One region of the Paenibacillus sp. NPDC058071 genome, then DNA from elsewhere that is predicted to be linked to it. Evidence: riboswitches for the same ligand, from Rfam matches in the RefSeq annotation. Region 1 holds a riboswitch; each other region holds the start of a gene.

Region 1 (10,427 bases):
AAGCATAAATTTGCTTATCGCTGTCTTTCACTGCTTTAGCGCCCTGCTCCTCGGAATCGTAAATTTTGATCGGCGTGAACGTGCCGTTCAGTACGATGCCTGGAAGCTGGCCTTTCCCGCCATTTATCATAACGGTGATTGGCTCGCTCAGAACTGCCGGTGAGGCTGAATTGCCGAGAACAAACGATTGGTTGACGGCTTTCAGCTCAGTTTTATTCGCAAGCGATGCTTTAATTTGCGCTTGAAGCTTCTCGTCCTTCAGGTCCAAAGCCGTGAAGAACTCCAGCCCGGTCGGACCGGATTTCAATGCTGTCCCTTTAGCAAAGGAAGCAGACAAGCTGCCTTTTACAATATTGAGCTGTGGTAGTGCCCCCGCTACATCTTTCACGTTAACAACTACTTTCGCCTTCACTTCGGAAGGAATTTGGATCGTCACGCTTTCTTTGTCGGCAAGATCCTTCGTTGCGTTGAGAACGTAGTCGCTCTTCGTTTCTTTTGGCACCGTAATGACTGGGTTTTTGTCCCCAGGGTTGGTTGCAATATCTTGGCCTGGCGTTTCCCAGCCGCTCGGATCGACGCCTAAGTCTACCCCTAGATCCGTCGTATAACGCCATTCGACTTTGTCGCCATCCTTCAGCGTGTACAAGCTTGCGCCGAAACCTGGATATTTGCCGTTTACGTTATACATCCATCCGCTGCCGGAACCGTGGTCAAACTCTCCGTCACCAGCGATGGATTTGATGTAGACGCTATTATATTCTTCGCTAAAGGAGTAGTCGAAAGCGATCTTCTTTTCGTCCAAGATACGTTTTAGTATCATCCAGACCGTGTCTCCATCCCGTATTTCCACTTGAGTAGGAGACAGCACGTACCCTTTATTAATCGTTTTCTTGTCGATAGAGTATGAAACGAATTGATTCGTCCCCGTTGCCGGCGTCGGTGACGGTGTAGGCGTTGGTGTTGCCTTGGTATTTGCCAAGTAGACGATATAATCGGTAAAATGGTTCGTTTTGACGATCAGGTCATTGCCGTCGTCATAGGCATATTCGCTGTTGCCGCTCGCCCGGCCGGCTGCGTCGCTCGCAAATTTCGCAATTGAATGTGCTGCGCCGTTCTCTACGTAGGCTGCGTCTTTACCGCTCATTCCTGTAAACTTAAGCGTCACGAATTCGCTGAACTGCACGCGATTCTCGCTTCCCATCGCGAAAGCGAGCAGGACGCTTTGAAGCTCTTTTTGTTGAGGAACAATAGCCGCTATTTTCGCAGAAAGAACAGAATCGATCACGACGTTCGACAGCAGCTCGATGGAGCTTCCGCTTCCTGCCGTTATTTTTGTCCCTTGCGGGATGAAAGCCGTTGTACTGCCTTTTGACGCCTCAATACCAGGCACTTCCGTACCTTGGAGCAGATCGACAAATACTGTTTCCGGGTAGTTAGCCGGTATTTCTATACCTAATGTTTTGCCTGTATCTGTCGACGCCGTCAGCGGAATACGATACGCACGACCGTCGTTAGGGATAACGACTTGCGTATCGTTGCCTGGAAGCAGCGTGACGCTATCGTCATCACTGCCGATATCTTTGCCAAAATCTTTCGTATAGCGCCACTGCAAAACATCCCCGTCTTTTAACACTTGCAGGTCTGCACTGCTTGCAGGGAAGATTCCATTCAAGCTATACATCCATCCGCTATTCGGCCCATGATCAAATTCGCCGTCGCCATCGATAGATTTCAAATACGAATGTTGATTGGAGGATGTTTCTTGATAAGTGATCTGACTCTCGTCCAGGACACGCTTCAATAAACTCCATGCTGTATCGCTTTGCTTCAACTCGACGCGCAGCGTAGGAACAACATAGCCCTTCCCAATCGATAGCTTATCGACCGAAAGCTTCACATAATGTTTCCCCGACGGATCAGGTGTCGGCGTCGGTGTCGGTGTTGGCGTTGGTGTTGGTGTTGGTGTTGGTGTTGGCGTTGGCGTTGGTGTCGGCCAATCCGTCACATCGGACATATTGTACAGCGACGTCTTACCTTTCAAGAAACGGTCGTATGCAACAAGCGCATACGTTCCTTGTTCGGTAGCCATTCCATCAATTGCTCTAGTTAAATCATGTTTGAATCCGCCTTGCGGTACAGCATATTTCATCAAATCGTCAATAAGCGAGTTGCCGTTCTTTACGAATCTCGAATCGGTGTGAGGATTAATTCCGAGCGCCGTTAAGGCGACAATCACTTGAGCGGTACTCTCGCTGCTGGTATAACCTTTTGTTTGGTAGGTATTTTCCAGCCACACTAATGCGCGATCTACTGCAGCTTTTACCTGTGCATTGCTGTTGTAGTATGGAGCGAGCGATTGGATCGTCATTCCCGTCAAATCCACATCGGGATTTATTACACTGAATCCCCAGCCTCCCGCATTGACTGTATCTTTTTTTACCTCGAGTTCTAAAATACGAGAAATATAGGCTTCTCTGCTGGCCTGCACGGCAGCGCCCGGATTGATTGGGAAAGTGTAGTCTCGTGTGTTCAGAGAGATCAATGCCCAGACCGGACCGTTTATTCCTTGCTTAATTACGTAATTATAATCGCCAAGCGCATTGCTGATATCGTAGCCTGCAACATCGTGGATATTTTTGCCGATTGAAGCAAGCGCCACGATCAAACGAGAATGTTCCGTTCCTTTGGTTGGATCTAGCTTCCCGCCATTTTTGCTCATCAGCGTCTCAACCGACAAACCAATATTATCGTAGTACTTCTCATAGTAGCCTGCTGGAACTGGGTATCCTGCTCTAGCCAGCGAGAGTACCGCCCATTCCCCGCCGATTGATCCAAATTTCGGATTCGGTACCGTTCTTACAAGATAATTCAGACTGTCCGCCAAATGCTGCTCGACTGCTGTCAGCTGCTTTACCTCATATACGACCCGAAACGTTTGCTCCGCTCGGTTGCCGGCATCGTCAACGGCCGTTACCGAAATAAAGTTATCTCCAGAAGTCAGTTGCGCGCTATAACGACCGTTAGCAGCCGTCAATGGCTGGCCGTTCAGCGTTACTGCAACGGCAACGGTTCCGCTCACATTATCGGTTGCGGTGACGCCAAAATTCAAATCAGCCGACGTTACCTTAGCGTTGTGAACTAGACCGTCAACTGCGATAACAGGCGCTTCCGTATCGGCTGCTATCGCCAAGGCGCCGCGGAGTGCTGCTAACGCGTCGTCTACTGCGCTTTGCGAGTTACCGTGTTCCTTTAATACGTTATAAGCGTTAGCATAGGCCGCATTTACGGCCGTATGAGACAGCAACGCGGCTTTATCCGGCGAGCTGTTTATTTCTGCAACTGCCGCTGTCAGCCCGCTTTTATCGGAAAGCTGAATGCTGCCCCAAGGACTGCCAATATCCTCTCCCCAGCCAATGACTGTAAACTGAGTCCGAATAACGTCGCCATTTGCCGGTATATAGTCAGAGAATCCATAAGGGACGAACTCATGGTTTACGGTGTACACCCAACCGGACATGCTTGTATAGTCGAATTCACCCAGCCAATCGCTGTCATTTTTATTACCTAAGACCTCTCCGTAATTGCTAAATAAATCAAGAATAAAAGGAGGAATCGTCGGCGTACCGTCTGAATCCTTTACTCTCGATAAATAAAAAGCACTATCGATTGTTCCTGTGTTTTTGTAATTGCCTGCGCCAAGCACTCTAGTAATAATTGAGGCTCCGTTGTCATCTGCAAAATAAGGAACCTTAATCGGTTCCTGTATGTACCCTTGCCCCAGCGTGAATTTCTCTACCGAAACGGTGACGTATCCTTCTGGAGCCCCGCTGCCCGCGTTGGCGAACGATACGGATAAATTAGTTGAAAATAAAGACATGAAGACGGCTACAATCAGCAGCCAAGATAGCAAACGTTTTTTAATCATCTCTTAAACTCCCTTTCCTATAACTAAAAAAAATAAAAACCTCTCGATCGAAATCGACAGGTTTAGTTGAACGGGCGGCTTTAATAAGCGCGCGCATGCCAATAAACACCCTCCTATCGCTCGTAGAATGATGGTATTCGGAAACAGGCAGGTCTTCTGGCTCAAGCGTCATCGCCCTTGCAGCCTTCCCGGTTTCCCAGTGGCATTTCTGACAAGGACTCTTCTTTTACAGCGGCGGGACCGCGCGGGATTTTCACCCGCTTCCCTTTTAACCGAACCGATGTTATGAAACGGCATCGTCGGCACCTGTTCCTACTTATATTCTATTAAATGTCATTGCTCATCATACCGGATATAGGGTCGTTTGTCATGCGAAAACTGTGTGTCGCCCCGATTTTCAAGCAGACCGCGCACCGTACAGCTTCCAGCGCTCGATGAGTTCAGGCCGGCTCAAAAGTATGTTATACCATTTTGAAAAAAACAGTCGTAGCTTGTCCGCCACTGCACGTAAAGCTGGCACGATTATTACGAAATCTCACTTTCTCAAAAGATTAACTGCAAAAAGGCAGTTATTTTTCACTCTTCCAATCCAAACGGAGCAAATAAATGCTAAAAGGCAGTTATTGACCGAGGTATGAACGCAAATGTCAGAAGTGGGCTTGGAATAACTGCAAAAAAGCAGTTATCTACCCTTCATTCAGTCAAAATTGAAGCAATAAATGCTGATAGGCAGTTATTCCAGCTCGTGGGTGCAACCGAACGAGTTATGAATCAGGTCAGTCCGATCAAAGCTAGTCTGATTTAAGAAATTTTGCGTTTACTATTGTCCCTAAATAAACATCCCGCCCCACATAAAACGCGAGACAGGATGTTTACTTGCTTTATGGAGGATTTCTCGTTCCGTGCTTCCCTTTTGAGACTGCCCCTGAAAGTATGGCATCAAAACCCAGAGCCCGCCCAGACAGACAGACAGACAGACAGACAGACAGACAGACAGACAGACAGACAGACAAACAGGCAGAAGCTCCGAGCAAACGTCCATTCGTTGACAATTACACTTGGATTGTAATAATTCAACGAATAAAGCTTCCAATATCGACTGCGTGCTTTCTTCCTCCAAGTCTCGCAATCTCGTTCGCCGCCGCCTGCTCCTGCTTTACGATCCCTTCAAGCAAAGGGGCCGTGCCGTACGGCTTGCGCTCGAAGGAAGCGAGCCACTCGGCATGCAAAATACCGGTTTGCAGAAACAACAGTTCTGCTGCATCGTGAAATTGCTCTCCCACCCAATCGTCGTATGCGCTTATTTCGTCCAGAGCCAACGCGAACAGCTCCTCCCGACCTTCTAAGCTTTCAGGAGTCGTCAAGTAAATATCGCGTTGCGATGGAGCAATCGATCCGTCCGCTACGACACGGATGCCGAGTGCTTCGATCCGGCTCAACTCAGGCTCACCGACAACCCAGACATCTGCTTTCCTCGCCGAGATGGAGCTGTAGATATCAGCAGGTACGATCTGCTCGCCCTTCACGTCCGAAGACTTCAAACCGGCCGTCTCCAGCGCCGTGAGCAGCAGAGCATGCTCATTCGTAAAAGGAGCATAGGCAACGCGCCTTCCTTTCAAATCGGCAAGCTCGAAAATATCCGAGTCAAGAGGCGTCACGATTGCATAAGCCGCCGGGTTGGCCGGCTCCACAGCCAGGTAGACGAGCGGCGCTGCGTCCCTGTGCAGAAACGCGGGAACGGCGCCGCCGACCGCGCCGATATCGACGCGGCCCTCCTCCGCCGCCCGGAACAGCGACGCTTCGTCGGGAAAGGCTCGCCATTCGACGGCAACCTCCTTGCCTGCCGGCGCCGCCGCCAGCTTTTGCTCCAGACTGCCGCGAGCTTTCAGCCCAATTAAGGCGCTGTTGCCGCTGTAACCGATCCTCAGTTTGCCCGGCTCCGCCGATTGACGGACAACAGCTGCGGTAGAATCTGCGGTTTCCTTCCCGCAGCTCTGCAAGACAAGCATAGCGGCAAGCAAAAGCGATAAAATCGGCAACAACAGCCCTATCCTCCGCTTCCGTGTATCGCTCATGCCGTCAACCGTTATTGGACAGCCCTTTCCGCCAGCGCGTAAACCGTGATTCGATCAACGCAAGGACGTAATTGAGCAGGAGGCCTAGAATAGCGAGCAAAATAATGCCGGCATACATCGCTGGAATTTGGAAGATTTCTTGGGAATTCAAAATATAAAACCCGAGTCCCGCCGATGAGCCGATCATTTCCGCTGCGACGAGCGCCGTGATGCAGTATGCGCCCCCAAGACGAATGCCGGTAAAAATGCTTGGAGCTGCCGCTGGCAAGATGACGCGGAAAAACAGAAACCATTGCGAGCCGCCCATCGACCGGGCGGAATCAATCAGCAGCTTCTCGACATGCTTAACGCCGCTCACTGTATTGAGCAAGATCGGCCAGAATGAGGCCCAGAAAATAATAGCCGTTTTCGAAGACTCGCCGATGCCGAGAAACAAAATAAATACGGGAAACAGCGCAAATGCCGATACTTGCCGGGCCAGCTGCAGCAGCGGATCGAGAATCGCTTCGAACCGTTTGAACCAGCCGAGCAGCAAGCCAAGCAGCGTACCTGAGACAATCGCCAGCAGCAAGCCGCTCAAAGAACGCTGCAGACTGGCCGCCACGTGCTTCCACAACTCGCCGGTGCCGATCAGCTTGCCGATCGCGACAACGACGTCCGACGGCGGGCTTAAATAAGCGGGGTTCACGATGCCGAGCCGGGGCAGCAGCTCCCAGACGACAAAAAACAATAGAATAGCCAGACTGCGGTCAACCGCTTTTTTCGTCCATCCGGTAACCTTGTTCATACAATCGCTTCTCCTCTCCTACAAACGGCGTGCCTGTCTTATGCGGCCGAGCCGTCGCCGTCTTTGGTGTTATCCGCATGCGCTGACTTCGGCGCTGCAAACTCGTTGAACTGGTTGGTGTAAACATCCTTGACCGTCACTTTGCCTTTCGGGATTTTATCGTACTCCTCCAAAATGTCGATGTAGTATTGGATTGGCTCCTCCGTTATGATCAAATCGTCGACATAGGCGAAACGGTCGACATATTTCACATCGATGCCGATTCTTTTCGCAATGATCTCCTTCGCTTCTTCCGGATTGTCGTTAACCCAGTTAGCCGTTTTGGCGATCGCCGTTACGAAATCTTTGACCGCTTCCGGGTGCTCCTTCGCAAACTTGCCGTTTACGCTGTACGGCGCCATGCCGCCGAGACCGCCGTCGAGATCGTAATCGCTCCAAAGCTTCAGCAGTTTCTCGTTCGCTTGCGCTTTGCCCGAGAATGGCGCATGAATGATCGCAAGATCGATGCCGCCCTGCTCCAGCGTTTGCTCTTGCTTGTCGTCGGGAACGACAAGGAAATTAATTTTGCTTATATCGACGCCATGCTCTTTAAACCACTTCTTCGAGACGAACTCGGCGCAAGCGCCAAAGCTGTTGAAGCCGATCGTCTTTCCTTCGAGATCCTTAGGCTCCTTGATACTGCCGTCATTGCGCACAAAATATTTCATATGCGGCGCTTCCTCCAGCGTTTTGCCGCCTGCGGAAACGACTTTAATATCCGCGCCGCTGGCAATGGCCGAGATGACGAGCGGCACCATCCGCGAGCCGAAATCTATGTCGCCGGTGCCAACGAGCGGAATAATTTGCGGGGCCGCCACTTTGCCGACGTATTTCGGCTTTGTGTTCGTGCCGTCAAAATAGCCGAGCTGGTCAGCCAAATAAACAAGATCGAAGCCCGGGTTATCCGGGTACTTGAATTCGACGACCTCCGCCTTCTCCGAGCCTGATTGGCCGGAGCCTGAAGCAACGTCTCCTTTGCCGGTATTAGGAGAACCTCCGCAAGCGGACAGAGCAACGGTCAGCGCCAGCACGGCGGCCGTTTTAGACAAGCGGGCATTCCATTTTTTAAAGCTTTTCATGGTTCTTCACTCCTCATTTTTATACTTATTATTCTCATCGAAAAAATAGGTTTTAGGCCACGCGTTTAGTGCGCCGAAGCGAAATCGACAACGCGACAAGTCCGGCTGCCAGCGCGGCTAACGCGACGTAAAAAGCAGGAGCAGCAAACAGGCTCACCGAAACGCCACCCTCAGCTCCGCCGCTGCTCGTTACAGCCGGCGCATGATGCCCCGAAGCCGCATGCCCATCACCCGTTCCTTTAGACACCACCGTCACCGATGACGGCGTTTCCGACTCGCGGCCGCCCGCCCATTCGACAACTGATCCATCCGCATACGTCTGTACTGCCTTCCACACAAGTTCTTTGGCGTTATCCGCCACTTTGCCCTGCAGCTTGAATTCGCCGAATTCGCCCTCGACCAATCCCGGTCCATCCGCCGTCCAAACAATGGACGTCTTTCCGCCGCCTCCCGCTTCGGTTTGGAACGCATACTGCCAGCCGGCCAGCGGCTGTACGCGGCTGATCTCGACGCCTTCCGGAAAAATCAGCTCCACTTTCGTCGTTGCCGACGCTTTTTCCGTCGGTACCCGCACTGTAAACACCTCGTAAGCTCCTTGCGTCGTCTCTTGCGGTGAGACGGTTACATGGGCTTCCGCTCTTCCCGCAAGCAGCAGAAGAAAAAACGCTGCGAAAAGCGCGGCGCCCGCCCTGTATTTCGCCATCTCGGACTCCCCCTTTATTTTTTTGGTTCACTATAAAAAACAGTTGATGTTGTGAATTCGTTCAGCTTGCCGTCCAGCACCCGCACCTCCAGCCTCCATTTTCCCGGCAGCGACAAATAGCTTCCTTCCGAGCTGTAATGGAAATCGTACAGGCTCGCCGGACTGCCATTCGACGGCACACTCTTTAACGGCACGTCGATCGGAGCAATATCCGGGCGATCAGCGGACTCCAATCGAAGCGTGACACTTCTTGGAGCGGCAGCTGTCGACTTCGTCCCTCCTCCTTGACCGCCTCCTCCGATCGACACGTTAAACTGATTGTTTTCCCCCGCCTTATTCGGCGTAATAATTGCCGCAATATGCAGGCCTTTCACATTTTCGTGCCAAAAGAGCGGGCCGGAAACCGCCAGCGGATTCAAATAAGTCAGAATAGCGGTTATGCCAACGATTGCCGCAAGCAGTCCAAGATCGAACAGCAGCCAAGGAGACTTTCGGCGAAACGTCCGTTTCCGCAGCGTTCGTCTAATAGCCGCGCCCGTCGCCAATACGAGCAGCACTGCGGCCGTTTTGGCGAGCATCAGCTGACCCCATTGCGATTCCGGCAGACGGTGAAAGCCGTTCGTATAGAGCGCCGCAGTGGCGACGCCTGTAACGGAAAGCACGGCGATGGCAAACAGCGCGGCGCGCGACAGCTGCAAAGCCGGAGCCGTTTTTCCATCAGCGGCAGGTCCGCTCTCGGCAGCGTGCGGATTTTCCGCCAGCCGTTTCGGACCAATGATGGCAAAGGCAAGCAAAACGCCCGCCCAGACGCTAGCTGCGGCCAAATGCGCAATGTCCAGCGCATAAGTGACGGACGGAACCGCAAATCCCATTGCATGCCCGTTCAAGCCTTTGGCTGCAAAGACGGCAATGATCCAGACCGTGATTACGACTCTGCCCCTTCCGATCGTTAGCCATCCCGCTAATGCAAATGGCAAAGCAAGAGCGTAAGACAATCCGATCGAAGTGCCGAGCAACATATCCTTCAAACTTTCTTGCGCCAGCCCCTCGCTCAATTTGCCGAAATCCGACCATGCCAGCAGCAGTAAAGCGGCCAAATGAAAGCCGATCAGCAGCTTGGCAACCCGCCGATAGCGTAACGGATCGCGAGCCACAGCGCCGGGCGCGTAGACTTGCAGGCCAAGCCAGCCGGTAACAGACAGCAATCCGGCAAAATAGAGGCCGCGAACGATCCAATACGGCATGTTTTGAGCGAGATCATGCTCCTCGTGCAGCCTAGAAGCGGAAGCGTAGCCAAGCCGACTTTCCGATGCTTCGCCCACGGCGAACACGTAGGACGCCCGAATGGGGTGCCCATCCGCCGAGAGCAGACGATATGTAACGGTATAGCTTCCGTCTGCCAGCTGCGGCAGCGGCAGACGAAGCGAGCGGCGTCCGCTGTCCAAAACCGCTTTTTCCTGCGAGACCGGCCGCCCTTGATCATTGTAGATCTGTACGGCGTAACCCTTATCCTCCACCCGCTCGTTGAACGTCAATACGATTTCCTGCGGAGCCGCCGCAAGACGGCTGTCAGGCGCGGGGGATGCATCGGTCAACGAAGAGTGGGCATAGCTGCTTCCTGCGGCGAACCATAACGCCAGCCAGACGGCGGCTGCCGTAACTATCACTAATCGAAGCGAACGCCGGAGAGCGCTCCGGGCGCTCATGTCGTTCTTGCCGCAACCCGTTCCAGCAGCTGACGCTTATCGTACTCGACGTATTGCCCCGCGTACGTGCGCACCGGATCGCCGGCGTAAAACCGTTCGTACAGCTCATGTCT
Region 2 (10,427 bases), on a different contig from region 1:
GACCCGTAGCGCTCCCTCTCACTTCAAGTCATGCACTGATTTCGGTTTTGAGCCGAGAAAATCAAGAATATGCTGATTAAATAGCTGCGGCTCCTCAATAAAAGGAAGATGTCCGCAGCCTTGCATCATCGTCTTGAAGGATCGGTTCATTTTCGCATGCAAGGACTCTGCTGTTGTTATGTTAAACGGATGATCTTGATCCGAGATAATAGTAAGGATTGGGATGTTAATCTCTTGGAGTCGGTTGAAGGCATAAGGTTTAATAACGGTAGAGAGATTTGGAGAGAAGCGACAGAAGTTGCTGCTGTTTCGAACATTATGGAGCACTTTATTACGAGCCTCATCTTTTCCTGCGGAAGGAAAAAAGTATTGCCAGAACGGATTCGCAATGAATGCTTCAATCGCTTTTTCGCGACCCTTCAGACGGGTATTAATAAAATTCCTAATTCCCTCCCACATCATTTTCATAGGATAAGAACGGCCATTGATCGAGGGGGAAACTAGAATAAGAGCGTTAACCAGCCCGGGATAAGCGAGAGTGAAGTTCACGGCAACGCTGCCGCCCAGCGATGAACCAACTAAAGTAACGTTTTGCAGCTTCAAGGAATCAACCAAAGCTTTTAAATCATCGACATTGGAGAAGGGAGCGGTTGGCGTACTGGAAAGGCCGTATCCTCGTAAATCATAGCGAATGACTTTATACTGTGCGGCAAGAGAGTCAACCTGCTCATTCCAGATTTGATGATCATTGAAATTTCCATGAATCAGAATAAGAGGATCGCCACTTCCTGAAACGGTATAAAAAATTCGTCCGCCTGATACGTCAATATAATCCTGAATCATTAGCTCGAGCCTCCTCTACACTTACTGAATCTACAAAAGATCGGCATTATGCAGGTTGTCTTCAATAATGGATCGCAGTACCTCGGAAACGGAGTGATCGCCCCTATGACAGCAACGATCGATTTCTTCCCATAATGATTGCGGCAAGGTCAGCGATATTTTTCGAGTAACGCCTATTGGCTTGCGGCCTGCCCCTTTTCGGGAGCCTCCTTTAGTACGTATAAGCTCTGAGTTTTTGCTATCTATTAATTTCTCCATGTAATCACCCTCCTGTATAATTCCATATATTTATTGGACAGTCAATTAATGCTACCTTATTCAATCGCCAGCTAAAATCTTCGTATCTCCTTACAAACGCAATATTCACTTTTTCTGGCCAACTAACGATTGCACTCCATATCGAAATGGGTTATTCTTCAATGGGCGATCCATTAGTAGGACTTATAGTTCATGCTGTTAACGGTAGAATCTATATATATAGTGGCCATCCAACTACAACTTCATATATAGGTAAATGGTGCTGTGTTTACACAGCTTAAAATGGAAGATCAGTGCAATTCTGACGCGGTCCCGCCACTGTAACGCCGAGTAGGTTAACGTGTTTCCACTGTATGTTCAATACGGGAAGGAGTTAGCTATACGATGAAGCAAAGCCAGGATACGTGCCATTTACTTTATTCTACGATTTCACGAGGATGAAAGGAGAGATGTTTAGCTGTGCCTTATTCAGGCATGGGTATGTCCGTATGCCCGTTTGTCAAACACCTTTCACATAATAGTGATAGGTGTTTTTTTTGTTTTACATCATAAATCTATTTGAAGGAGACGGATCATGTTACTGCAAAAAGCATGGAAAAAAAGCATAGCATTAGGCTTAACGCTATTAATGCTAGTTTCGTTGTTCAGCCCAACCGCCGCAATGGCGGCAGGGGGCCAATCGGGAGCCAATGCTGTCAAAGGATATGTGACGGTAGCGGTTGAGAAATTTACATTGGGGCAAGGTTATGTCGTTGAGCCAGTTCGTGTTCCTATTCATGAAGGGGACAATGCGGCAGCTGTTATTTCAGAGCTTCTAGGAGAAGATAACTATGACCATTCAGGCACCGTAGATAGCGGCTTTTACTTATCTAGCGTATATGACCCCGGTGCGGGAGAGGCCAAATTTCCTGCTTACATCCTGCAAGCGCTCGGAGGAGCGGCAAATGTAGACGATCGAGCGGATGAAGATTGGTTAGGCGAATTCGATTACTACTACCAGTCGGGATGGAACTTCGCGGTCAATCATTCCTTCCCGAGTGTCGGAGCGTCGGACGTCGATCTTAATAACGGCGATGTCGTCCGTTGGCAGTATACGGTTTATGGGTATGGGGAGGACATAGGGAATGGCGGTACGCTTATTTCTCCTGCCAATAAGGATGCATTAACAGAGAAAGTAGCGGAGATTAATAGCAGCGCAGATAAAGCAACCATTCTTGCGGATGCAGAAGTTCGAGCGGCGTACGAGAATGCTTACCATACGCTCACGAATATGGAAAGCGGTCAATCTGCGGTTGACGCTGCGCTGAGTGATTTGACTGAAGCGCTTGGTGAAACTGCTCAGCTGAACACGGCTGAATTGGCAGCCGCTATTCAATTGGCCGAGTTAGCCAAGACTTCTGTAAAAGTAAGCGTAGACGGATCGGATGTCAGCACAACGGAATATTGGGTTGTTCAAGCGGAGCTTGATGCATTCGTCCAACTGATTGTATCGGCTCAGCAGCTCATCGCTGACTCGACTGCAACGCAGGATGGAATAGACGCTAAAGTATTGGCGCTCGAGCAAGCCCAAGCGGCCTTTAACCAAGCGATAAAACAAGGCCTGCAGGAAGTAGAGACGAAATATAGCATCACGTTTACCGTTGCGCCAAAAGCGGCTTCGTTAGAGCTTTATAATGCCAAAAATCAGCTCGTCGATATTGGTACAGGCCAATCAGGCACCTATAAAGTATATCAAGCCTCTCTGCCAGCCGGCGACTATCGCTACAAAGGACTTGACGCTAGCGGAAATTCGATTGGCGGCGGCAAGTTAACGATTACGACGCAGCCTAGTCAAGCCTTTGAATTCCGTCAATTGAACTTTAAAGCAAGTAATGCGGGATGGAACGTTGATACAGACTACACGGTAAAAGTAGGTCAAAATAGCCCAAGCGATACGTCCCTCATTTGGGGAACGAAGACGGCTGCGGGCGAGTATCCAGTCCTTGTTCTTACAGGCAACACGTATTTTTATTCTTTTGAGCCGACTAGAGCACGTGATCTCGAGGGATATAATACAGCAAGCAGCAGCGTTACGGTTACGTTAGCTGCTACGGCACAAAATATTTCCACAGCGATTCCATTAGCGCGTGCGATTACATTTACAGTACCTGAAGAAGCAAAGCTTATCATTGGCCGTAAACTCAAGCACTTTATTGCATTTGAAAAAACCGAGCCTGTTGAAACGACGATACAGGGCGGCAAAAAAGTGTATCGCTACAAATTATCAAATAATGTGGAATATAACTACCGGGTCAATCAAGACGGTAAGCTGACCAATGTAGGGACGTTCATAGCGAACGCTGCGAATGCAGCAATGGAGATTACGGAAGCACAATTAAATTTGGTTTCTCCTCACTCCATTTTAAACCGTGGAACCTCTACGGAAGGCAATATCTATCTTAATCTGAATGAACAAAATCATTTGAAGCTGGCGGCGCCGGGGAGCGAGTTCAAGCTTTTAAGCATGCGCAGCTGGCAGACGATCACTTCAATAACCGGTAATTACTTTTTCGAACCGGATTTTCATTATGAAATTGTAACAGGCCAAAACATTATTGATATTGCCGAAGGTGAGCCCGGCGGCTATGCAACGATCCGTGCGAAAGCAAACGGAACGGCCGTTGTTAAAGTGTCTTACGATGCTATTAAGGTAAACAGTTCAAATGGAAATGAACCTTATAGTGCAATATGGCCGGAAAATGTCGGTTTGTTTGTTGTCACAGTAGGTCAAGGTGAAACCGGTATTGCCACCGGCATCGAGAGCAACAAGGTCCGCAATCAGAAGGCTAACCAAGATCAACAAGGCAAGAAAATTATGAACCTTCAGAATGGCGCATTCGATGCGGACATCGATAGCGTCTACTTCCTGAACACGGAGCAGGGAGCAACGTATACGTTTACTCCTTCCGCAGGCAGCACAGTCAGCGTCCTTCGTCCTGAAATCAATCATGCGGCCGGAACGGCATCCTATGGAGACGGCACATTCTCTTCCAATAATGTGACTGCGAATCCTAACGGCTCATTCAGCGTGTTTCTGACCGAAGGCCGCAACATCGTCAAGGTCGAAAAAGCGGGGCTGGCCGAATATCAGGTCATGACGGCTAGGCCGCTGACCGTAACGATCCAAAACTTGACTCGTCAAGGAGAAGAGGCTGGTCCTGGCGATCGAGTCAAAGTTACTCTGGATGGGTTATCGTTCCCGGCCAACAAATTATCGGGTATTTATAATTTTGCGGCGCAGCTTAACTTTCCTGGGCCGAACGAGACATGGATTACGGGTCTTTCGAGACAATACAACATTACGACGCAGGCCAATAGTGTGGAATTCCAAGTGCCGGCGGATTTAAAAGGCGGCTATAGTCTTAAAGGCGGCCATATTAAGGTGAGTGGCTTCGGCAGTCCTGTTGGGGATCATCATAATATTGATCCGCTAGTAGGAGCTAACCCTAATTTTACAGCGGACAGTCGAGAAGGGTACTACAGCATTCTTCCGAGGATCGTCATTGTTAAGGAAGCGGACAAGACTGCTTTGCAGCTTGCCGTTGATAACGGCAAGGAACAGCTGAAGTCGGTTTCCGTCAGCACAGACGGAGAGGATGTCTATCAAAGCCAACAATGGGTGGCAAAAGGCGTATACGATCAATATGTCGAGCTGATTGAGTCTGCTCAATCTCTGATTGCTGACGAAAGTGCCACTCAGGGCGAGGTTGATGCTAAAGTACGAGCGCTGGAACAAGAGCATGAATCTTTCGTCAATGCCAAAAAACCGGGATTGAAGAAAGACGAGATCAACGTAACCGAGCAACTGAACAAGCATTTATCTTATATCTTTAACCATGTAACAGAACCTGCATTCGGTACGATGGGCGGGGAATGGAGCATTCTAGCGCTTGCTCGCGCGGGCTATGAGGTGCCACAAGGCTATTACGCCACTTATTACAACAATGTAGTTGGTGCTGTAAAAAAATCGATGTCAAAAGGGAAGCTTCACTCTGCCAAAAGCACGGAGCATTCCAGACTGATCTTAGGCCTTACGTCAATTGGTAAGGACATCTCTAACGTTGCGGGATATGACATTAGTGCAGCGTTAGCCGACTTTAACTATGTCACTAAGCAAGGCATTAACGGACCGATCTTTGCACTGATCGCGCTCGACAGTCATGCCTATGAGATTCCCGTACAAAACGGGGTTGCCAAACCGGTCACGCGTGACGCGCTGATTGACTATATTGTCAGTCATGAACTGGCTGGCGGCGGCTGGTCCTTAAATGATGAAGCTGATCCTGATATGACAGGGATGGCGCTGCAAGCTTTAGCCCCGTACTACGAGGAAAAGAAAGAGGTTAAAGCGGCTGTAGATCGTGCGCTCCATTGGCTTTCCACGGCTCAGAACGAAGCAGGCGGCTACGCAAGCGGAGGCAAGGAAAAGGAAAATGTCCAAAGCGCCGCACAAGTCATTGTTGCATTAACCGCTCTGGGAATTGATCCGCATACCGATAAGCGTTTCAACAAGAAGGGCCATTCCGTAGTCGAAAATCTATTGACTTATGCGGTTCCGACTGGCGGATTCGTTCATCCGAAAGGCGGCAGCGTGAACGAAATGGCGACGGATCAAGGCACTTATGCCTTGGTTGCTTACAGCCGCTATCTGAACGGAGAAACCAGCCTGTACGATATGAGCGATGTTGTCATTAAGGCAACAGAGCCGAACGGTACGATCGAGCTTCCGGCAGATAGCCAGCCTATTGCAGTCCCTAATGACGGCCAAGACTATACGATAAAGGTAAAAGGATCCGATCGCGATAAGCAGGTTTCCGTCCAGCTTCCTGATTCGGCAGCGTCGAGAACGTTCATTAGCTTGCCAGGAAATGCGCCGCTGCCGCAGCTGACAATCTCTAGAGGCAGCATTACAGCGGAATTCCCTCAAGGGATTGCTGTAGACAACGATTCGATTCAAACGCTTGAGCTGATTACGCCTAATAATAAAAATGATGCAGCGCTGAAGTCGAAACTGGCGGGCGTCATTGCTTCCACTCAACAATTGAATGACGTGCATGAGTTCTTTACAATCGGCGACGATCATTCAATCCAATTTTTGAATGGGTTCGTAACGTTTACCTTTAACGGTATGAAGGGCAAGGAAGCGGCATTTATTCAAAATGGCCGACTCACCCCGATTCAAAAGTTTGCAAGCGAGCAGGAAGGACGGGCGAGCGGCAAGCACGAGTACGCGTTTGAACACGGGAATGATCTCCTTGTTAAAACGGATCACTTCACGGAATATGTCGTTTATTCAGTGAAGGACAAAACCGAAACTGGCGGCGGTACTCAGCCAGGCGGCGGTAACGGGCCTAAACCAGAAATATCAACGATTCAACTATCAATTGATAAGCTAACGATTAATAAGGGCTATGTAATATCGCCTACAACGGTTGAATTCACGCCAGGTGAAACGGTATGGGATGTATTAAGGAGAGAGCTGGATAAGCGTGGTATTGATTACGAATACTCCTTCTCCGATAAGTACAACAGCGTCTATGTGGAGTCTATTGCAGGCGACGGCGAATTTGTTCATGGCAGCGGCAGCGGTTGGATGTATAGCGTAAATAATGGCTATCCGTCATACGGTGCAAGCCGATATACGCTGCAGCAAGGTGATAATGTGAAATGGCGCTATACGACTAATCTCGGTAAGGATGTAGGCGGCGGTGCAATAGGCGGGGAAGAAGATCCGGCTGCAGGCGGCAAAGATCCAGAAGACGGAGCAAGCAAGCCGGGCACGGAGAAGCCTGAGAACGAGCACAAGACTTTGGCTGACTTCTACACCGATAGCGCTAAAGTATCTTCCTGGGCGACTGATCTTGTTCTAGAAGCAACAAAGAAACAATTTATTCAAGGGTTCAATGGAAAATTGAATCCGAAAAACAAAATTACTAGAGCAGAATTCGCCAAGCTGCTTGTGGAAGTCTTTAACGTTCAAGCCGACGGCAAGACAGCTTCATTCCGTGACGTACGGACAACGGACTGGTTCTATCCGTATATCAATGCCGCTTATGCAGCGGAGGTTGTTAAAGGAAACGGGGACCGATTCCTGCCGAACGATACGATTACAAGAGAAGAAATGGCGGTCATGATTGCTCGAGTGCTGAAGCGGGAGCCGGCTCAACAGTCAGGCGTCGTATATCAGGACCGCAATCAAATTTCGGTCTGGGCGCAGGATTATATTGCAGATATTGCAGCGTTAAACATCATGACTGGCAATGGTGATCAATTTAATCCGAAGGAAACGGCGACTAGAGAGATGGCTTTCGTCGTTGCGATGAGAGCATACCAATACAGCGAGAATCAACAAGTGAAATAAGCAGGTAAAGTAGTTTAGCCGCATCCTCACGAGGATGCGGCTTTTTGCAGTTGTTATTTATAAAATATCGCAATATCAGCAGTGCAGCACGGGGGTCAGCCGTTATCTTTGAAAAAGTGAGTAGAACCAAACCCATGCAGACGGATAAGCTGCGTTGCCATGTATTTAGGCGAGTAAGACATATCGTTTTCCAGCCAGTAGATAATGATGCCAAGATGGGCGGATGCGACATAACGGACAATGATATCTCGGGGGATGCCCACTTGGCTGTCAAACGGTTGAGCAATCATCGATCGGCGGTTCAGAGAGTCGCGAATGATCATCTCCATTCGAAGGGAGAAGCCGGGCAAGCCATTCGGGCCTAGCATGACTTTATAAAATCGGGCATGCTCCGCGACCTGCTCGAACTGGCGGATAAAGGAGTCCGGCGGCGTATCATTATCCTGTATAAATTGGTGAGCTTCAAACCCGGGCGGCAACTCAAAGGCGGTTTGAAACTGCTGCAGGATTTCATCCACTATTTTGTTCAAAAGATCGTATTTATCTTGATAATGCCGATAAAAAGTAGCCCGGTTAATTTCTGCGCGCTCGGTTATATCTTGCACGGTGAGCTGATCGAAGCCTTTTTCATCCATAAGCGATATCAAGGCATCCCGAATGAGGGAGAGTGTTCGCTTTATCCGCGGATCGGTCTTTAGTGGATTATTAGACATGGACGGTCTCCTTTGTATCTTTTTTATGCCTTCTGCAGCATAGCAGAGCTTACTGTCAACAATGCGACAATCTCATCTATGTTGTTGGTTGCTGTTCTTCTTTCCTTCTTTTATTATAAACAACACACTGATGCTAAAGCTACGCGGTGTTTTATAAAAAGATAAGAAAGAAAGGGAGCGTGCAGGAATGGCAACGGAAAGACAGAGGGCGGGAAGAATCACAATCGGGTTGTTGATGGGGCTTTTTCTATCTTCATTAGATCAGACGATTATTTCAACCGCTATGCCTACAGTCGTTAAAGAGTTGGGAGGATTATCTCTCTATAGCTGGGTATTTACCGTCTACATGCTGGCATCAACATCAACAATGCCGATCTATGGCAAATTGGCGGATTTAGTTGGGCGAAAGAGACTGTATATATTCGGTCTCCTTTTATTTCTTATTGGTTCTGTTCTATGTGGGTTTGCAGGAAGCATGGCGGAACTTATTATTTTCAGAGCAATACAAGGGCTCGGAGCGGGGGCTTTAATGCCGATTTCGATGACGATTGTCGCTGACATTTATCCTCCGGATAAGCGAGGGAAGTTTATGGGCTTGTTTGGCGCTGTTTTTGCCCTATCAAGCATCATCGGGCCGGCGCTCGGAGGGATGATCGTCCAACAGTGGGACTGGGGCTGGATTTTTTATATGAACATTCCGGTCGGTATTGCCGCTCTGCTTCTGGTTGCTACTGCTTTGAAAGAAAGCAAGGGTACGGAGAAGGTATCTATTGATTGGTTCGGGGCGATAACGTTGGTTGCCGCAATCGTATCGGTGCTAATCGCGCTGGTGCTGGGCGGCGCTAATCGGGAATCCGACACGTCGTATGCTTGGACTTCGCCGCAAATAATGGGCTTGTTCGGAATAGGGGCCGTCTTCCTTGCCTTGTTTCTGTGGATGGAGACGAGGGCCAAAGAACCGATTATTCCGCTTCGCCTCTTTAAAGTTCGGACGATAGCTCTCGGCAACGTCATCGGTTTTTTTATGAGTGCAGGCATGTTCGGTGCGATCGTATACATCCCCTTATTTGTGCAAGGCGTGATCGGAGTATCTTCTTCAACGGCCGGGTATATATTAACGCCGCTCATGCTATCCTCGATTGTCACTTCGATTGTCGGAGGACGTCTGATGAGCAAATGGTCTTATCGTACGATTCTGGCAGTAAGCATGGCGCTCATGACAATCGGTTTTGTCTTACTAAGTCAACTAACTGTAGACACGACTAAGCTACAGATGATCGGCTGCATGATCATAACGGGTCTGGGTATGGGAGCCGTCTATCCAACGGTGGGCACTGCGGCGCAGAGTGCGGTTGATCATAAGACAATTGGAGTCGCAACGTCGACGTCGCAATTTTTTCGCTCGATTGGCGGAACAATCGGGGTCAGCGTGTTCGGCAGTCTCCTGTCTCAGCAGCTGGCATCGGGATCGATTGAACTCAATAAGAGGCTGGGGCCATTTTCTGCAGAACAGGCGAAGGAGATGCTTGATCCACAGGCGCTTCTCGATTCCAGTACACGAGCGGCACTGCCGCCGGAAGTGCTCATGGGGCTGCGGGAAGTATTTAGCCATGCGCTGGACAAAGTGTTTCTGTGCAGCTTGGTTTTTGTCTGCATTGGTCTTCTAGCGAGCTTATTGATGGGCGGCGCCCGATTAGTGACAAAAAATAGGATGCAAGGAACGATTGAGGCGTCTGAGTAAAAGGTTTTTGTCTCCTGAACAGGAGAGAGCAGCGGAGGGGCAGAGGGATTCTGGAGAAACGGCAGTGTTCGCTTTTAAAGCATGATTCCTACCTCAAACCTCAATAAAATAAAGGAATCAGGCTTTAATGGCAATCGGAAGAACCCTCTGCTCCGCAGCGCTTTTCCCTCACTTAAAGTCAAGCACTGATTCCGGTTTTGAACCGTTTAGTCTTTAGGAACGAATTTCATTTTTCTTTTGAATCATGGACGGTCCCGTCATCCCGGTTTCCTCCAAATCAATGTTAACCTTTACGTCAAACTCGGCTTGTTTGAAATGCTTAGGCCATTCTTCTTTCATGGATTTCCATTGGTAAGGATGCTGACGGTGTATAGCCAAACCCGCTCCGAGTATATCCGTGCCCATAGCTTGTATCTCCTTAATGACACGCTTGACCTCCGCGGAAGTTTGCTTACTTAGTTGCTGCTGAACG
Region 3 (10,427 bases), on a different contig from region 1:
GTCGAGAGCGACGTCAGCGCCTCGATTCAGCAATGTGCGAACGATCGCGGGATCAATTCGGCGTCCAGTGGGATTATTGGGGGAGCCCAGCAAGAAAAAATCGGCTCCGGCCGCAAATGACTGCTGCAGAGCCTCCTCGTCCAATTGAAACGATTGCTCCGCTCGGAGCATGATCGGAGCGACTTCGCCCCCGATTTTGCGAACGGCGTCGCCATACTCGCCAAAGGACGGACAAGCAAGACCTGTGACCGACGGCCGAAGCCAGCGCACGACTAAATCAATCAGCTCAGCCGCTCCGTTGCCAATTAATATCGACTGCTCATCTATGTCATGTAGACGGGCCAGCTTCCTGCGCAACTTTCGCGATGCCGGATCGGGATAGCTGCCGATTACACTCGCATAAGCCGCCAGAACGCGTCCGACCGATTCCGGCGGTCCAAACGGATTCATATTCGAGCTGAAATCGAGAAATCCGCTCGCGGGCTTGCCGTACATTTCCGCGGCCGTTTGCAAATCGCCTCCGTGACCGTATCGTTCCAACATAATCGATTCCCCGCTTTCTTCTCTATGTATTCATGAGCCATAGCAGCGCCGCCAGCAGCAGCACTGCTTCGACCGCTTCGTTCATCGCGCCGTACGTATCTCCCGTCAAGCCTCCTAATTTGCGGCTCAACCAAACGGCCGACGCCCAGCCAACAAATGCTGTCACCAGCGCCGCAACTGCCGCTGCAATCATCGCCTCAAAGAAGCCGAGCTTTCCAAGCGCCGTCAATGCAATAAAACTGTATGCGGCGGCGATTAGTCCCCCACCCGCCGAATGTTTCCACCCGGCCAGCCGGAACATGGCACCGATGCCCTCTCCTTGCCTAGCGTTCGGCCAGCCGGCAATCGCCGCGGCCATCCACCACCTGCTCCAGGCAGGAACGATTGCCATTGCAGCGAATACAACAATCGAACTCTCATCCGATCCGACAGCTGCAATGCCATACAACTCGGTCAGCACGGCGAACTTGAACAACAACAGCAGAACTGCAGCGATAACGCCCATCGCCCCGACTCGGCTGTCCTTCATAATTTCCAGCATCCGCTCTCTGGAACGATGGCTGAGTACGCCGTCCGCCGTATCCATCCAGCCATCCAGATGTAATCCGCCGCTCATAGCCGTCCATAAGGCAAGCAGCAACACAGCTGCGGGAAGCGCCGGCATGAACAAGCCTAGCAGCGCGCAAGCGACCGCTATAATGCACCCGATGACCGCGCCGGCAATCGGGAAATAGATAGCGCTTCTCGCGAGCACCTCTGGCTCGAAAGGCACACGGATAGGAACCGGCAGCCGCGTCAGAAACTGCAAAGCTGCGGCCAAAGCCTGTCCGTGCCGTTTTAACGAACGAATAACCATGCGCACAACGCCCCCGCCATAATAATTACGCTAACCGCGTACAACAAACGGACAGTCCGGACGATATCCATCGCCTCTAGCTCCCGCCGCGGCCAGCCCATTCTCGCCCGTTCGCTCGGTTCTCCAAAATAATAATTCAAGCCTCCGAGCTCGATGCCGAGCGCGCCGGCAACCGCCGATTCCGGGATTCCGCTGTTCGGACTCGGGTGCAGCCGCGCGAAGCGGCGAATCGACCGCAGCGCGGCAATTCCCGACATGCTCCGATGCATAGCGGCCGATAGAGCTAGCAGCAAACCGGTCAGACGGGCCGGAATGTAGTTAAGCACGTCGTCAAGACGCGCCGAAAAACGACCGAAATGCAAATATTTCTCATTCCGGTAACCGACCATCGAATCCAGCGTATTGGCCGCCCGATACAGCATCGCCAGCGGCGCCCCGCCGATCAGCGCGAACACGATAGGAGATACGAATGCATCAACCGTATTTTCCGCTACCGTCTCAACAGCGGCCCGCGACGCCTCGCTTTCGTTCAACCGCTCCGTGTCCCGGCCTACAATGTAACCGACATATTTCCGTGCTTCCGCTAAGCGACCTTGCGTCAATGGCACATACACCAGCATTGCCGCTTCTTTCAGCCCTTTGACCGCAATCGTCGTTGAAATGAACCACGCGCTGGCTGCGTATCCAAGCCAAGGATGAATGGCTGCTGCAGCTGCCGTTATCCCCCATATAACTCCGTAAGACACCGCTAATACGATGACGCCAAGAATAATTCCTCTTCGAAAAATCGCACCCGCGCTGCGGCCTTCTTCGCTGGCACGAAGCCGAGCCTCCAGCAAGCGGATGAGCCGACCAATCCATATGACGGGATGAGTCGGCCATTTTGGGTCGCCGACAATCCAATCGATGACGATAGCGGCCGCGATCAGCAGCAGCGTCTCGGACAAGGAATAGCCGATCATAAGTCGTCCCAGCGAAACGCGATAGCTTTCAATTCAACGGGGATTCCCGCTGTTACAAGAAAGACGCGATCACAGTCCGCTGCAATTGCTTGATGCAGCCGACCCGCTTCGTCCCGAAAGCGTCTTCCCAGCGGATAGGATGGCACGATACCGTCTCCAACCTCATTCGTCACCAGTACGAGCGGATAAGGATACTGTTTGACCGCTTCGACGAGCGAAGCAATCTGACCGTTCAGCCATTCTCCGTCTATCCAATCGGACTGCTGTTCTTTCTTCTGTTCCTCGAGCAGGAGCACATTCGTCAGCCATAGCGTCAAGCAGTCAACCAGGACAACCGGCGGTATGCAACCGCTTTCCCGCTGCTCCGTACCAAACGTTTGCGCAAGACGATTTAATTCACGCACGAGCTCGATCGGCTCTTCAACCGTCGTCCACGGAAACGCCGCGGACGCTCTATCCGCCCGATGCTTTCCGATTCTCGCCGCCATCTCTTTGTCAAACGCTTGGCTTGTCGCTATGTATACGCCTTCTTCAGCCAGTCGTGATGCAAGTTGCTCGGCAAACGCGCTTTTGCCGCTGCGCGCCCCGCCGGTTACCAATATCGCCATTCTACTCTACTCCTTCGAAATGCCTGCGCTTTCAAATGTCGCCATTTCCTGCATCAGCTTAAGTGCCGCTTCAACGATCGAAAAGCATAAAACGGCGCCTGTGCCTTCGCCGAGTCTCATGTCCAGGTGTATGACCGGCGACAACTCCAGCGCTTCCAGCACTTTGCGGTGCCCTTGTTCTTGCGAAAGATGAGAGGCAATCACATACGACCTCACGCGTTCAGACATGCGGACGGCGACAAGCGCAGCTACTGAGGAAATAAATCCATCAATTACGACCGGCACGCGACGGATCGCAGCTCCGATCATAAATCCAGCCATTCCCGCTATTTCCAGCCCTCCGACCCTTTCCAACACGTCGAATACATCCTCGCAAGCAGGCTCGTGCAGTTCAACGGCTCGTCGTATAACGTCTACTTTATGCAGCCAGCCGCTGTCGTCGATGCCCGTTCCTCTGCCCGCCGTTTGCTCCGGAGGAAGACCGGTCAGCATCGAGGCAAGTGCTGCGCTGGCCGTCGTATTGCCGATTCCCATCTCGCCTGTGGCAAACAATTGATAGCCTTGCTCCGCCAAATCCTCGGCAATTTGAATGCCTGCAAGCACCGCCTGCTGCATTTGCTCCCGGCTCATCGCAGGCTGCTTAACCATATTTGCCGTTCCATGCATCACTTTTCGCCGCAGCAACCGAGGATGATCTATATTCACATCCAAATCGCTTTTCACGCCCATATCGACACAGAACACGTCCGCTCCCGCCTGCTTGGCTAGTACGTTCACGGCCGCTCCACCCTGCAAAAAATTGTTCATCATTTGAGCGGTTACTTCTTGCGGAAACGCGCTGACGCCTTCCTCGCACACGCCGTGATCGGCCGCCATGACGACAACCGCTTTTTTATCCAACGACGGCCAAAGTCCGCCTCCGATTCCCGCTAACCGGCAAGACATCTCCTCCAGTTTGCCAAGACTGCCGGGCGGCTTCGTCAACCGGTCAGAATGGCGCTGCGCCTCCAAGGCCGCTTCTTCATCATAAGGAGCAATTCGTTCAATGGAATAGGCGATCTGTTTCCCTAGCTGTTCTTCGTTCATCTCTCCATCATCCCTTCTGCTCATTCGCTTTCGTAGCAAGACGAACTCGCTCATCTCAACCATAAGGGCTACCGGACACCAGGACGCAGCAAAATTTGCGGCATGCCGTTCGCAGGGTGAGCGACAATTTCAGCTCCCGCTCCGTATACATGCCGAATCAGTTCCTCGTCCAACACTTCCTCAGGCGCACCTTGAGAGATAAGTCTCCCTTCATGAAGCACAAGCAGTTCGTCGCAATATAACGCGGCCAAATTCAAATCGTGCAGGACGGCGATGACGGTTATCCCCTTCTCCCGCCTCCACTGCCTTACCGTATCCAGCAATTGAATCTGATAGCCGATATCAAGATAGGTTGTCGGTTCATCCAGTAAAACGATTTCGGGCTCCTGCGCCATCACCTTGGCAAGCGCGACTCGCTGCCGCTCCCCTCCGCTCAGCGCAGCCAAGCTTCGGTTCTCCAGCTTGCCCAGTCCCATGACCCGAATCGCCTCGTCGATCAGCGGTTCGGCGTCGCCGCTTTCGTCACCAAACCAATTCTGGAACGGAAATCTTCCCATAGCGACGGTTTGGCGAACCGTAAAGCCGACAGCCGGCAAACCGCCCTGCTGAAGAACGGCAAGCCGCTTAGCAAGCCGTTTCGGCGGCAATGCGGATACTTCCTTGCCATCCAAAAGCACCTGTCCCGACGAAGGCTTTGAAATGCCGGACAGCAGCTGCAGCAGCGTCGACTTGCCCGCGCCGTTTGGTCCGATAATACCATAAAATCTTTCCGGCTGTAAGGCGAAAGAAAGCGATTCGAGCACCGCTCTTCCTTGCATCGTTTTGCCCGCTTTTATAACCTCGATCATAATGATTCCTCCCTGCTGCGCTTGCGGCTATGAAGCAGATAAGCGAAGAAAGGCGCTCCGATCAGCGCGGTGACGACGCCAAGCGGGATTTCCCGCGGACTAAGCGCGATACGAGCCAATGTATCCGCCCAGAGCAGGAATATGCCTCCTCCGACAGCTGACAGCGGCACAATAAGCCGATAATCCGGTCCGACGATCAGCCGGATCAAATGAGGGATAACGAGTCCAACAAACCCAATAACACCGGAAACGGAAACCGCCGCAGCCGTTAGCAGCGTTGAACCAATTAGGACAATCAGCTTCGTCCGCTCCACTCGAATGCCGAGATGCGCGGCATGCCGCTCACCGAACATAAATAAATTGAGCGGGTGAGCCAGCACCATAAGCAGCGGCAAACCGACCGCCAAAAACGGCAGGAGCATGTATACATGAGCCCAAGACCGCATAGCCAGTGAACCCATGAGCCAAAACAAGATTTGATTGACGACGCCCTCCGATAAGCTAACCATAAAAGAAACAAAAGCGCCGAGAAACGATTGCACGACGACGCCGGACAAAATGAGCGTCTCCAACTGCATCCCGGCTTTGCTTCGGGATAGCGCCAGCACTGCCCCAAGCGTCAGAAGCCCTGTTGCAAAGGCGACGACCGGAATCGTCCAAAAGCCGATCAGCGCTTGAAACCCGAACAGAATTAAAAAGGCGGCTCCGACCGAGCTGCCGGAAGCGACCCCTAGCGTGTACGGATCGGCAAGCGGATTGCGAAGCACTCCTTGAAAACCCGCTCCCGCCAGCGACAGGCAGGCGCCCACCAAAATGGCCAGCAGCACGCGGGATAAACGGACCTGCGTAACGATCGCCACTTCGCTCTCGCTCCACGAACCTGCGCTTTGGTCGAGCCACGGAAGCTGATGCAGCAGTATGCCCCATACGTCTTTAATGGAAATGCCTGCCGAGCCGATCGACAGGCTGGCAACAACGGAAACAGCAAGAAGGAGCAGACTTGCTGCTCCATAAGTGAGTAAACGGCTTTTCATTTTAAGAGAACAGATCCGGGTGGATTGTCTTCGCCAGCTCCAGCAGGCCGTCAGCCAATCTCGGACCTACGCGTACGAGCGGATCCTCGGCAACTGCAAACAGCTGTTTGTTCTTGATCGCATCGATTGCATCCCAGCCCGGTCTTTGGGCAAATGCGGCGGCAATCGGATTCGGGTCTTCTTTCAAGTCCGGGTAAATGATCAGTTGAGGATTTTGTTTAACGACTTCTTCTGCGCTTACCTCAAACCAGCCGGGCTGAGCTGCCGAAATGTTCGTTCCGCCGGCAATCGTCAGCAGTTCGTTGAGGAAGGTGCCTGAGCCGACGGTCCAGCCCGGCGAAAATTCAAGATATACCGGCTTCTTCGCAGCATCCTTGACCGCGTCCTGCACTTGCTGCTTGACGTCCTTCATATGCTGCGCCACCGTTTCCGCTTCCTTTTCCTTGCCTACGATGCGGCCAATTGTCGTGATCTTGTCCGCAGTCGCGTCATAGGTCGTCGGATCGGTTGCGTAAACGGCGATCTTCAACTCACGAAGCTTCGTCACCGCCTCCGCATTCATCGAGGAGGAAGCAAGCACCAAATCCGGCGTCAATGCGACAACCGCCTCAATGTTCGTCGTCATGTCGCCGATTTGCGGTTTCGAAGCCGCTTCCGGCGGATAATTGCTGAATGCGTCGACTCCCGCCACCTGCTCGCCCGCTCCGATCGCATACATCACTTCCGTTTCGCTAGGCGCTAATGTAACCACCTTGCTCGGCGCCTGTTCAAACGTAATCTCCGTGCCGGTGTCATCCTTAACCGTAAGCGGATATGCCGACTGCTGCGATTGTTCCTGCTGCTGCGGCTGCTGTCCTTGCCCATTCGACCCATTGCCGCCGTTCGATCCCGAACCGTTTCCGCAGGCCGCAACGACCATCAGCATAGCGACCAAGAGCAGCGCCGCTAATCCCCTCCATCGTTTGTGTGCGTTTTTCATTCCTTGCATCAAATTAACACATCTCCTCTCCTTAATTAAAAAAGCATTTCCGGCATCAAAAGTGCCGGAAATGCTGAAAGTCCCGCCGCCATTGTGCGCGCGGCGGACGGACTGGCCATCCCAACACCATCCCAAGTCCTCGTAGGATAAAGCGTTATGCGAAGCAGGCAGGTCTCCTGACTCGAAGCCGTCGACGGCGTCTTCCCGGGAGCGGCAGCGCCCAGTGACATTCAACCGTCGATATCGCCAGTGGGAATGCGGGCGACGCTTCTTACAGTGGCGGGTCCGTGCCGGATTTTCACCGGACTTCCCTATTAAGCCAAACGGCTGCCTGCGATTGCAGCATCCGAACGGCGCCTGATCGATCAAACCTATACGTTTATATCGTAGTTACTATACCAAAATCTTTGAACCTTTGTCTATCGCGCTTCCACTCCGAACACTGCCCGGCGAAGTCTAGGTCCAAGCCGGAAGGCGTTGCCGACGACGGAGACGGAGCTGAACGCCATCGCCGTACCCGCCATCCATGGCTCCAGCATGCCGATTGCCGCGAAAGGGATGATCAGCGCGTTATAGAGGAACGCGAACGTCAAATTCTGCTTCACGTTGCGCACTGTCATCCGGCTAATGGCAAACGCCTCGGGGATCGCCGTCATCCGCGGCTGCAGCAGCGTAATGTGTCCAGCAGTCAAAGCTGCGTCCGTCCCGTCGCCCATCGCAAGACCCGCGTCGGCCGCCGCCAGCGCGGGAGCGTCGTTCCAACCGTCCCCTGCCATGCCGATTCGCTTACCTTCCGCGCGCAGACGATGAACAAGCTCCAGCTTGTCTTCCGGCAGCATACCTGCAAATACGCGGCTTCTATCGATGCCTGCCGCATCGGCGGCCGTGTTCGCCGGGGAACGATGATCGCCCGTCGTCAGCAACACATCGACGCCTTGCAAGGCGAGCTGGCGTACGGCTTGACGGGCGTACGGCTTGATCGTGTCCGAGAATGAAATGACGCCGATGACAATGCCTTCGTCGGCCGCGTAAAGCACCGTTTCGCCGACGCTTTCCCGCTCGCTGACAAATGCCTTAATTCCGTCGTCATTTATTGTCCATTGCCGGTCACGGACAAAGGAAGCGTTGCCTACGCCAATTGTTCGACGTTCGACGAAAGCCTCTACCCCTTTGCCGGTCGTATACGCGAAACGCTCCGCCTTCGGAAGCACCAAGCCGCTCTTAGCTGCCTCAGCCACAATTGCTTTTCCAAGCGGATGCGTCGATTCCGTTTCTACAGCAGCCGCCAGCTTAAGCAGTGTTGACCGGCTGCATCCGGCTGCATAGCTGCGGCTCATCCGCGGCTTGCCTTCCGTCAGCGTCCCCGTTTTGTCGAGCAGCAGCGTATCCATTTGCGCGAGCCGCTCCAGCGCGCCGGCCTCCTTCACTACGATACCCCGTTTGGCCAGGCGGCCGGATGCGATCACAAGCGAGATCGGCGTAGCCAGTCCCAAAGCGCACGGACATGCGGCCAGTACGACAGCGACGGCGCAGCGGAACGCCTGCTCCCACCCGCCTCTGTCTATAAAGGCGATCCATACAACGAATGTCGCGGCGGACAGCAGCAGCATAGCGGGAACGAACCAGGACGAAACAGCGTCGACCTGTCGCTGGATCGCCGATTTCGAGCGCTGCGCCTGCCGGACGAGCTCGCTGATGCGGCTCAGCATCGTTTCATGGCCGGCCGCTTCCGTCCGGATACGGAGACGGCCGCTCTCCATCCTCGTCCCCGCCCATACTTTATCGCCCGCCCGTTTCGCGACGGGTAAGCTTTCTCCGGTAAGCAGCGACTCGTCGATTTCCGCTTCGCCGCTTGCGACAACGCCGTCGACCGGAATCATCTCTCCTTGCCCGGCTTGCGCATAATCGCCGGCGCGAACGAATGCTGTTTTCACTTCCATCGTCTCGCCTGCCCGCTCGACGATAACGGTGTCTGTTCGCAGCTTGCCGTAACCGGAAGCGTCGTTTTGCGCTCTCGCAGCAGCAGCGGCCTCGATGTACTTGCCTAACAATACAGCTGTAATAACGACGGCGGACGTTTCGAAATAAAGCGGCAGCTCATGCGCGTTCGCCCCTGCCCGACCGGCGGTAAAAACAAGATAATGACTGTAAAAGTAAGCGGCGGACGTTCCAACGGCCACTAAGACGTCCATGTTTGCCGATCTCGCCCGCAGCGCTTGATAAGCACCGAAATAAAACGGCATTCCGATCACGAATTGAATAAATGTCGCCAATCCAAGCTGCAGCCAAACGTTGGCGAGTGCGGCGGGAAGAGTCACTTCGCCCAGCCACGAGAAGTGCTGCAGCATCGCGCCAAGCAGCGGCAGCGTCAATACGGCAGAGACAATCAGCCTTGTCAGCAATGACCGCCGCTCCTTGGCAAATGCTGCCTGCGCCGCTTCCGGAACGGACGCGGCAAAGCCGATTTGCTTGATTTTAGCGGCAATTTGCACTGGCTGCACAGCTTCCGGATTATATTGAATCCATGCGGTTCTGGCCGAGTAACTAACGGCTACCGCTTGAACGCCCTCCATTCTTCCAACCGATTTCTCGATTCTCGCGGCGCACGCCGTACAGCTCATTCCTTGCACGGAGAAATCGATCGTGATGCCGTTCGTCTCGTACTCCACCATTCCGACAGCCCTCCCGTCCGCAAAACGATTCTGCCACTATTTATATGTCGGACAGGCGGACCTCATGAATATAGGGCTCAAAACCGAAATCAGTGCTTGCCTTGAAGGGAGGGAAAGCGCTGCGGGCAGAGGGTTCTTCCGATCGCCATCTATATCGAGCAGGCAGGCAAAAAAAAAAGACGAACGGATCGGCTTTCGCCCCGTTCGTCCCGCAGCCGGTTTAGCCGAGCGCCACTTCGCCCTGCCAAGCCAGCATGCCGCCGGTCATATTCGTCACGTTATAGCCTTGCGCTTCCAAGAAATCGCACGCTTTTCCGCTGCGGTTGCCGCTCCGGCAAACCATAATGAGCGGCGCATTCTTATCCAGCTCTTCGTACCGTTCTGCAAGCTCGGATAGCGGAAGGCTGACCGCTTCTTTAATATGACCGGATTCCCATTCATCGATTTCACGTACGTCGATTAAATGAAGCTTTTCGCTGTTTTTCAAACGGGATTCCACTTCTTCCGGCGTTATCAATTGTGCCATTATAATTCCACTCCTTCTAATTTCTTCGTAATTTGCGATTCATATTGCCTAAACGCCGAAGTATGCCCCCAGCCTCTCTCCTCCGTCAGCATCCGGTAACGCAGCTGTTTCTCGCTCAGCCTATGCCGCAGCTTTGTGCGCTCTCCATCGTCCGTACACAGAGCGATCAGGTCCCGCAGCCCGATAATCTCCTTCGAAAGCTGCATCTCCTCTGGCACCGCCCCGGCATTGCGAAGCAGCTTGTAACCGAGCCGCAGATCTTCCGGAACATGCGACATATCTTCCAGCTGCAGCGGTTTTCCTTTACCCTCCA

The links. A riboswitch is a leader RNA that binds a small molecule or an ion and turns the genes downstream of it on or off. The one in region 1 is predicted to bind cobalamin.
Region 2: linked by a shared signal. The riboswitch ahead of ACFVTB_RS15410 (S-layer homology domain-containing protein) and the one ahead of ACFVTB_RS20710 (DUF4430 domain-containing protein) in region 1 are both predicted to bind cobalamin.
Region 3: linked by a shared signal. The riboswitch ahead of ACFVTB_RS16190 (ABC transporter substrate-binding protein) and the one ahead of ACFVTB_RS20710 (DUF4430 domain-containing protein) in region 1 are both predicted to bind cobalamin.

What each region holds. Positions count from the first base shown of each region.
Region 1 is NZ_JBHVSK010000014.1:45,944-56,370, forward strand. It holds gene ACFVTB_RS20710 (DUF4430 domain-containing protein) at 1-3,925, opposite strand, end outside; cobalamin riboswitch at 4,055-4,250, opposite strand; gene ACFVTB_RS20715 (ABC transporter substrate-binding protein) at 4,999-5,967, opposite strand; gene ACFVTB_RS20720 (ABC transporter permease) at 6,005-6,787, opposite strand; gene ACFVTB_RS20725 (ABC transporter substrate-binding protein) at 6,826-7,905, opposite strand; gene ACFVTB_RS20730 (YcnI family copper-binding membrane protein) at 7,958-8,608, opposite strand; gene ACFVTB_RS20735 (copper resistance CopC/CopD family protein) at 8,623-10,275, opposite strand; gene ACFVTB_RS20740 (4-hydroxyphenylacetate 3-hydroxylase family protein) at 10,311-10,427, opposite strand, start outside.
Region 2 is NZ_JBHVSK010000008.1:176,884-187,310, reverse strand. It holds gene ACFVTB_RS15420 (alpha/beta fold hydrolase) at 19-843, opposite strand; gene ACFVTB_RS15415 (hypothetical protein) at 874-1,101, opposite strand; cobalamin riboswitch at 1,342-1,527, shown strand; gene ACFVTB_RS15410 (S-layer homology domain-containing protein) at 1,676-7,501, shown strand; gene ACFVTB_RS15405 (TetR/AcrR family transcriptional regulator) at 7,597-8,214, opposite strand; gene ACFVTB_RS15400 (MDR family MFS transporter) at 8,402-9,955, shown strand; gene ACFVTB_RS15395 (Ger(x)C family spore germination protein) at 10,169-10,427, opposite strand, start outside.
Region 3 is NZ_JBHVSK010000009.1:81,415-91,841, forward strand. It holds gene cobD (threonine-phosphate decarboxylase CobD) at 1-543, opposite strand, end outside; gene cobS (adenosylcobinamide-GDP ribazoletransferase) at 566-1,399, opposite strand; gene cbiB (adenosylcobinamide-phosphate synthase CbiB) at 1,381-2,361, opposite strand; gene cobU (bifunctional adenosylcobinamide kinase/adenosylcobinamide-phosphate guanylyltransferase) at 2,358-2,969, opposite strand; gene cobT (nicotinate-nucleotide--dimethylbenzimidazole phosphoribosyltransferase) at 2,976-4,055, opposite strand; gene ACFVTB_RS16180 (ABC transporter ATP-binding protein) at 4,124-4,903, opposite strand; gene ACFVTB_RS16185 (FecCD family ABC transporter permease) at 4,900-5,937, opposite strand; gene ACFVTB_RS16190 (ABC transporter substrate-binding protein) at 5,939-6,925, opposite strand; cobalamin riboswitch at 7,066-7,267, opposite strand; gene ACFVTB_RS16195 (heavy metal translocating P-type ATPase) at 7,336-9,588, opposite strand; gene ACFVTB_RS16200 (rhodanese-like domain-containing protein) at 9,809-10,114, opposite strand; gene ACFVTB_RS16205 (DnaJ family domain-containing protein) at 10,114-10,427, opposite strand, start outside.